Regions from separate parts of the Shewanella sp. 10B genome, predicted to be linked through region 2. Evidence: predicted binding sites of a transcription regulator. Region 2 holds the regulator's gene; the other holds the start of a gene.
The links. Region 2 encodes MetJ, which represses methionine synthesis genes. Its sites were predicted from a motif close to TAGACGTCTAGACGTCTA; they were not measured.
Positions count from the first base shown of each region.

Region 1 (4,434 bases), 310 kb from region 2:
GCAGCATTCAGCACATTTTCAACAGTGAAACCGAAGTGCTTCAGCAGGACGTTGCCTGGCGCAGACTCACCAAAAGTGGTCATGCCAACAACAGTGCCTTCGAAACCAACATACTTGTACCAGAAGTCAGTATGGGCCGCTTCGATAGCGATACGCTTAGTCACCGCTTTTGGCAGTACAGACTCTTTGTAAGCGGCATCTTGCTTATCAAACTCAGTGTTTGATGGCATAGAAACCACGCGAACTTGTTTGCCTTGCTCGGTCAGCGCAGCTGCAGCTTCTACCGCTAATTGCACTTCACTACCGGTCGCAATCAGGATGTACTCAGGCGTACCTGCACAGTCTTGCAGTACGTAAGCGCCTTTCGCCACATTCGCTAATTGCTCAGCAGTACGTGCTTGAGCCTTCAGGTTTTGACGGCTGAATACTAGCGATGTTGGTGCATGACGACGTTCGATAGCCGCTTTCCAAGCCACTGCGGTTTCAGCCGCGTCACATGGGCGCCATACCGCCATGTTTGGCGTCATGCGCAGGTTAGCTAATTGCTCAACAGGTTGGTGAGTTGGACCATCTTCACCTTGACCGATAGAGTCGTGGGTGTAAACGAAGATGTTTTGAATGCCCATCAGCGCAGACATACGTACTGCGTTACGTGCGTATTCCATAAACATCATGAAAGTCGCGCCGTAGTTGATGAAACCACCGTGGAGTGACACACCGTTCATGATGCCGCTCATACCGAACTCACGCACACCGTAGTACACGTAGTTACCCGCTGGATCTTCTTGAATACCCTTAGAACCTGCCCATAAGGTCAGGTTAGAACCTGCTAAGTCAGCACTGCCGCCTAACAGTTCAGGCAGAACCGCACCGAAAGCGGCAATCGCGTTTTGTGACGCTTTACGGCTCGCAATACCTTCGCCTTTCGCTTGGCATTCTTGGATAAAGGCTTGCGCTTTAGCTTCGAAATCCGCTGGTAATTCACCTTTCAGCACACGGCGCTCGTATTCGGCAGCCAGTTCTGGGTAAGCAGCAGCGTAAGCGGCAAACTTGTCGTTCCAAGCCGCTTCACGAGCGTTACCGGCTTCTTTAGCATCCCAACCTGCGTATACGTCTGCAGGGATTTCGAATGGCGCATGTGGCCAGCCTAAGAATTCACGGGCTGCAGCGATTTCAGCATCACCTAATGGTGCGCCGTGGCAATCGTGGCTGCCAGATTTGTTTGGTGAACCAAAACCGATAATGGTTTTGCAGCAGATCATGGTCGGCTTGTCGGTCACGGCTTTTGCCGCTTCGATAGCCGCGCGAATCGCATCGCTATCGTGACCATCAACGTTAGCAATCACGTGCCAGCCGTATGATTCGAAACGTTTTGGCGTGTCATCGGTAAACCAGCCTTCAACATGACCGTCGATAGAGATGCCGTTGTCATCCCAAAATGCGATCAGTTTGCCTAGGCCTAAGGTACCAGCCAGAGAACAAGCTTCGTGGGAAATACCTTCCATCAAGCAGCCATCGCCGAGGAAGCAGTAAGTGTAGTGGTCAACAATATCGTGACCTTCACGGTTGAACTGTGCCGCTAAGGTTTTTTCTGCAATCGCCATACCCACAGCGTTGCTGATCCCCGCCCCTAATGGGCCAGTGGTGGTTTCAACACCTGGGGTGTAACCGTATTCTGGGTGACCCGGAGTTTTTGAATGTAACTGACGGAATTGCTTCAGTTCATCGATAGGCAGGTCGTAGCCAGTCAGGTGTAATAAAGAGTAGATCAGCATAGATCCGTGACCGTTAGAGAGGATAAAACGATCTCTATCTACCCATTTCGGATTGTTCGGATTGTGCTTAAGGAAATCATTCCACAGCACTTCAGCAATATCTGCCATGCCCATAGGGGCGCCAGGGTGGCCTGAGTTTGCTTTTTGAACTGCATCCATACTTAACGCACGGATTGCGTTGGCGAGTACTTTACGGGAAGACATGCTCTCTCCTGCTTAATTTGTGGGGTCTAGCGGGCAATTTGGACGCATATTTTCCCCTACATAGCGAAGCGACGCAAACGAAAATTGCATTCCACTGTCCAGTCTGGTGGATTACACCTTTGAAGGTTTAGGCGAATTCATCTTAAAACACATTAAACATATTTGTAATACGATAATTCAAATATGTTATATCCTTTATTACATTGCCCCCATAACGATAAGGCTACAACCTTGGTTTGAGCTTAACTCAGCGACAACTTACCCACCTCATCGGGAACAAAAACCACATACCGCTATCAATTCATTGAGTTAGAGCAGAAACTCCAGCGCCGCAAACTCTGCCCGATTTGGGGCTTACCTCACTTTACACACAAATATTTAGTTTAGGGGGTGGCAACCAAGGGAAATTCCACTAAAATAGCCGTCTAGATGTAGATGCTTCTACACGTTTGATTGCTAACGACGAGATTTTCCTACTATGGCAAAGCACTTGTTTACTTCTGAGTCGGTCTCAGAAGGTCATCCCGATAAGATTGCAGATCAGATTTCTGATGCTGTGCTAGATGCGATTCTGGCCCAAGATCCTAAAGCACGTGTTGCGTGCGAAACATATGTCAAAACTGGCATGGTATTAGTAGGTGGCGAAGTGACCACCTCTGCCTGGGTTGATATTGAAGAGCTGACCCGTAAAACGGTTCGTGAAATTGGTTATGTCCATTCAGATATGGGCTTCGATGCCGATTCTTGCGCAGTATTAAATGCGATTGGTAAACAGTCTCCTGACATCAACCAAGGTGTCGACCGTGCCGATCCAAAAGAACAAGGTGCCGGCGACCAAGGTTTAATGTTTGGTTATGCCAGCAACGAAACTGACATTCTGATGCCAGCGCCAATCACCTATGCCCACGCATTAGTGAAGCGTCAATCAGAAGTGCGTAAAGATGGCACTCTGTCATGGTTACGCCCAGATGCGAAAAGCCAAGTCACCTTCGCTTACGAAGACAACAAAATTGTTGGTATCGATGCGATCGTACTGTCTACCCAACACAGCCCAGACATCGCCCAAGCGGATCTGATCGAAGGCGTGATGGAAACCATCATCAAGCCAGTCCTGCCAGCACAATGGCTGAACAAGGACACGAAATACTTCATCAACCCAACTGGCCGTTTCGTTATCGGTGGTCCAATGGGTGACTGTGGTTTAACCGGTCGTAAGATCATCGTAGATACCTACGGCGGTATGGCACGTCACGGTGGTGGTGCTTTCTCTGGTAAAGACCCATCAAAAGTTGACCGTAGTGCGGCCTACGCTGCCCGTTACGTAGCGAAAAACATCGTTGCAGCAGGCTTAGCGGACCGTTGTGAGATCCAAGTGTCTTACGCTATCGGTGTGGCTGAACCTACGTCTATCAGCGTTGAGACCTTCGGTACTGGTAAAGTGTCTGAAGAAGTCTTAATCAAGTTAGTCCGTCAACACTTCGACCTGCGTCCATACGGCCTGACTGAAATGCTGAACCTGGCTCGCCCAATCTATCAAGCAACCGCCGCTTATGGTCACTTTGGCCGTAACGAGTTCCCATGGGAAGCGACGGATAAAGCTGACGCACTGCGCGCCGATGCAGGTCTGTAATCTGTATTAAGCTCACGCTTTCGCTTGTAAAAAACCGCCTTAGGGCGGTTTTTTTTATGCTTAGGATGTATTGCCTAACCCCATCATAATCAGCAAGATGGCTTTCATTGTAGGCAAACGACAGAGACTCAATGAAGCCGTTAATCGCACAACTCCAATCCTGTTCTTGGGCGACCAAGATGGGCCATAACGAGCCCATGGCCAACACCTTAGGCAACCTTGAAGAAATCACCACTTATCTTGAAAAGGATCCCGACCGTTTTTTCGAACCGCCCTACTCCGAACCCTATGAAAGCTTATGCGTTAGCGACCATCAGCAGGCCGACAGATTAAAGCCCCAAGTCTCTAGCGAAATCGTCGCTCAAATCGCGAAAACCGCCTATCTGGAAACGTGGAAAATAATGCCCGTTGCTGAGATTTGCGCACTGGTGTCTGATGATGCCGATACCTTAGCCACTTTACTGCTAGCCGATGCAACGCTCTCAGAATTTACCCAAGAACGTTTAGCTTGGTACTTACAAGGACGGCTACCTTTTGGCTATCAAGGGAATTATCCGACGGGAGAATGGTTAATCCTTTGATTCGAATTAACAGTGGTCAAAATGGGCGTTTTGCATACACAGCAGGTTTATCTGCGCGGCGGATAACAGTACACAGTCTTGCACGCCAATTATCCTTGCACCTTGAACAGCCTCAGTCGTTAAAGGGACAATGGCTGCGCTGTAGGCATTGGTTCTGCCGCAATCGAGCCAACTATCCTCAATCTGCAGCCAATAGTGGGGGCGACTATCGTCGCAATCGACTTCAAATCCACGGGCTGTACAT
Region 1 is NZ_JAMDJO010000003.1:214,071-218,504, forward strand. It holds gene tkt (transketolase) at 1-1,979, opposite strand, end outside; gene metK (methionine adenosyltransferase) at 2,458-3,609, shown strand; gene M0415_RS13245 (hypothetical protein) at 3,741-4,190, shown strand; gene M0415_RS13250 (hypothetical protein) at 4,197-4,434, opposite strand, start outside.
Region 1: metK (methionine adenosyltransferase) is a predicted target of MetJ. The motif match lies at 2,398-2,415, and genes of this name have one in related genera.

Region 2 (4,434 bases):
AGGATGGCATTGTCTCCATCCATGGCGATAAGTGTGTGGGTTGTATGTACTGCGTGGCGGCGTGCCCCTACAAGGTACGTTTTATGAATCCCGAAACCAAAGTGGCAGACAAGTGTAACTTCTGTAAGGACACGCGTTTGGCCCGGGGTGAAGAGCCCGCCTGCGTGACTGTGTGTCCGACCGATGCCTTAGTCTTTGGCGATGCCAACGATCCACAGAGTGAGGTCGCTATGCTACTCAACACTAAGATCACTTACCAAGATAAGACCCATTTAGGCACCAAGCCTAGGGTATATCGCGTTCCTACCAAAAGAGGGGGGATTTGATTATGAACAATACTTGGGGCGATATGGCGCAATATGATCCCGTCACTTGGCATTGGATCATCGCCGTGTATCTGTTTATGGCGGGTTTATCCGCCGGAAGTTTGTTGATTGGTATCGGTTTGCGTTGGTTTAATAAGGATCAAGCGCAGGGTGAGACCAGTATTCTCAAGGCCGCCGCCATTATTGGCCCAGTGGCCATTTGCCTAGGCTTGGCATGTTTAGTGTTTGATTTAACGAAGCCTTTCCACTTCTGGCTGATTTTAATCAACTATAACTTCCAGTCCGTTATGGCGATTGGGGTATTAGCGCTACTGGCTTACTCACCCTTGGCATTTGCCTACGCGATTCTTGTGCTGCGTGGTGAACTGCCAAAGTGGGGCTTAGGTTTCCTCGTGCCTATTGCTAAGCTGCTGATGCCCTTTAGAAAGCTGATTGAAGTGCTGCTGTTTATCCTCGCGATTGGTGTAGGCGCTTACACAGGCTTCTTAATTTCGGCCATGAATGCCTATCCAATGCTGAACACTGCGGTATTGCCGGCGCTGTTCTTAGTCTCTGGTTTATCGGCGGGCGCGGCGGCTAATGCGGTGCTGGCGCTGGTGATGTTCAAGACCGATAGCCACGACAAGACTTTAGCTAAAATGCATGGCTTAGAGTTGCCAGTGATGGCCATCGAAATCATGTTCCTGTTTATGTTGTTCTGCGCCTTGTACTTTAAGGGCGGTGCGGCTGCTGCGGCGCTGGCATCACTCACCTCTGGCGTGTGGGCGAGCGTATTCTGGATTGGCGTGGTCGGGATTGGTTTTGGTATTCCACTGCTGTTTATGCTGCTGCCTTCCGCGACTCGCCACAGCAAGGGCGCGATGATCATGGTGGCCTGCGCCAGCTTAACCGGCGTGTTAGCCCTGAGACACTTTATTGTGTATGCGGGACAAAGCTACCTGAGCTAAGTGATGTTAGAGAATGCTCTAACCCATGGCATTCAAACTAGCGCAACAAATATGAGTATTACTTTAATGCGATTAAGTGATACTCAAATGGGGTACAACACGCATCCCTGCAAGCAAAAAGCACCGATTAACGGTGCTTTTTTATGGCTGCGATTGGCAGGATTGGAAGGGGGTTATTGCGGTAATTATTGCGGCAATAGCTCAATCACAGATTTCACCGTAAGCACTAAGGCGCTGATAGCGCAGAGGGCTAAGGTTGCCATCTTGGTCTTATGCTTATCCACATTCCCCACCAGTTTACCCGCCACTAAATAGCCTAAAAAGACTGAGGGCAGCAGCATCAGGGATAACCATAAATGCTTGATTTCGAGCAGGCCCGTCACCCCAAGAATGACCAGCGCTATGGTCGAGCTGAAAATAAAGAAGGCAGAGAGTGCGGCGCGAAATTTTGAGGCATCCTTACCCGCCAACAAAATCGCCATCGGCGGGCCACCAATGGCGGCAATATTACCAAAGATCCCCGATACTACGCCCGCGCCAAACAGGGTTGCTTTATTCACTGGCAGGCTGAATTTATACAGGCTCAGCACCACGGCGACCGCCACAATGCCAGCAATCGCCAGACCAAGAATCGGCTGCGGTGCAAACAGCAACAGGCTGGCACCGATAAAACCTCCGGGCACACGACCGATTAACGCATATTGCAAGCCGTTGAATTCTAAGTGGCCACGCTCACGCAGTAGGGTGAGTAGGGCGATGGAAAAGCCCATCACAATCACGGGGGCGGGCACTAATTCGGGGTCGACAATATACAGCAGCGGACTCGCCACCACGGCAAGGCCAAAGCCAATCAGACTTTGGGTGAGGGCACCTAAAAACACAATCACAGACGCAATGGCGAGCGTTTGTGGATCTATCAAGGAGAACATAGGATTCCATCAAAAACAAAATAGGGATCGTTACTCTAACCCATCAGGCAAGATGAGTATTAACGATCCCTAATAATTAGTTACGGCAGGATTATGGACGCCTGAGCGTTATTCCATATCTTCCCACTCGATCCCCATTTCGTCCATCAACCGTTTCGCTTCGGCGGGAATGCTGTCTGGGCTATCTTTCGACAGATCGGCATCATTAGGCAGAGGCTGGCCGGTGTAGGCATGCAAAAATGCTTCACACAAGAGTTCGCTATTGGTGGCGTGGCGCAGGTTGTTCACCTGACGACGGGTACGTTCATCCGTGAGGACTTTTAGCACTTTGAGCGGAATAGACACAGTAATTTTCTTTACTTGTTCATTCTTCTTGCCATGTTCAGCATAGGGGCTGATGTATTCCCCATTCCATTCAGTCATTGACTCACCTGTTATAACGCTAAATTCGGGGCAGATTTTAAACCCTTACAGATAACAGTCAAATTATTGCTACTATTTCTTAGTGATTGCAAACAGATTTCTTTATGTTTAGACGTCTAAACGTCTTAACGCCTATTGACGATGCCACTGGGCTTAGGTACATTTAGACGTCCAGACATCTCTTTGCGAACTTAGGAGTTCCCGATGACCGCAGGCAAATTAGTGACCGAACGTCAATTAGCCACATTAGCAGTGCGTCAGGGTATCGAAAGCGATACTCAGTATGGCGCTGTGGTGCCGCCAATTTACCTGTCGACGAATTACGCCTTCGATGGTCATAAAAATCCTCGCGAATTTGATTACAGCCGTTCCGGTAATCCTACCCGCAGCATCCTAGGTGATGCCTTAGCTAAGCTGGAAAAGGGCGCAACTGGTGTAGTGACTTGCACTGGCATGGCAGCCATTACTTTAGTGACTACGTTGCTCGGCCCCGATGATTTATTGGTGGTGCCCCACGATTGCTACGGCGGTTCTTACCGTTTATTCACTAACTTGGCTAAAAAGGGCCAATTTAAACTGCTGGTGGTCGATCAAACCGACGCCCAAGCGCTTGAGCAAGCTATCGCCCTGCAACCTAAGATGGTGTGGATTGAAACCCCCTCTAACCCTCTGCTGCGAGTCGTCGATATCGAAGCTATCGCGGAGGCGAGCCACGCCGTGGGCGCTTTAGTGGTGGTCGACAACACTTTCCTCTCGCCCATTTTGCAGCAACCACTATTACTCGGTGCCGATATCGTTATCCACTCCACCACTAAGTACATCAATGGTCACAGCGATGTGGTGGGCGGCGCGGTGATCGCCAAAGATCCTCAACTCGGTGAGACCTTACATTGGTGGTCGAACACCTTGGGCTTAACGGGTTCAGCTTTTGATAGTTATCAAACCCTGCGTGGTCTGCGTACCTTAGCCGTGCGTATTCGTGAGCACCAAAGCAATGCCCAGCGTATTGTGGACGTGCTGACGAGCAGCCCAGTGGTGAGCAAAGTGTATTACCCCGGCCTTACGGACCACCCCGGCCATGCCATTGCCGCCAAGCAGCAAAAAGGCTTTGGCGCTATGCTGAGTTTTGAGCTTAAGGGCGGCGAGGCCGAAGTGGTCGCCTTTTTAGATGCCTTAAGTTTATTTAGCGTGGCCGAGAGCTTAGGTGGCGTTGAGAGTCTCGTGGCCGTGCCCGCGACTATGACACACAGGGCGATGGAGCCCCAAGCGCGTTATGAAGCTGGCATTAAAGACACCCTATTACGTTTGTCGGTTGGTATTGAAGATGCCGACGACTTAGTTGCAGATATTCAAGCAGGATTGGCCGCCGTCGCGGCTTGTCAGTAGAGGAATTCGAGATGGCACGTTGTCACTTACATAAATTTGGTGGTTCCAGCTTAGCCGATGCCGATTGTTATCGCCGAGTCGCCCATATTCTGTTAACCCATGGTCATAGTGATGATCTGGTGGTGGTGTCTGCCGCGGGTAAAACCACTAACTTTTTATATAAATTATTGTCCCTGCGCGATAGCAACCAATTATGGCAGGAAGAGTTACAAGTCCTTATCAGCTATCAGCAAGGCTTGATTGAGCAGCTGTTATCCAATGAGCAAGCGCGGGATCTGCGTGAGCGTTTAACCACGGATAAGGCCCAGTTAATCAGTCTGTTATCCTTAGATTCCCGTAACGATTACCAAATTAGCCATGTGGTGAGCTTTGGGGAGCGTTGGTCGGCGCGCCTGATGGCTGCGCTGCTGCGTGAATCGGGTG
Region 2 is NZ_JAMDJO010000003.1:528,968-533,401, reverse strand. It holds gene M0415_RS14565 (4Fe-4S dicluster domain-containing protein) at 1-326, shown strand, start outside; gene nrfD (NrfD/PsrC family molybdoenzyme membrane anchor subunit) at 329-1,273, shown strand; gene M0415_RS14555 (sulfite exporter TauE/SafE family protein) at 1,459-2,202, opposite strand; gene metJ (met regulon transcriptional regulator MetJ) at 2,311-2,625, opposite strand; gene metB (cystathionine gamma-synthase) at 2,848-4,011, shown strand; gene M0415_RS14540 (bifunctional aspartate kinase/homoserine dehydrogenase II) at 4,023-4,434, shown strand, end outside.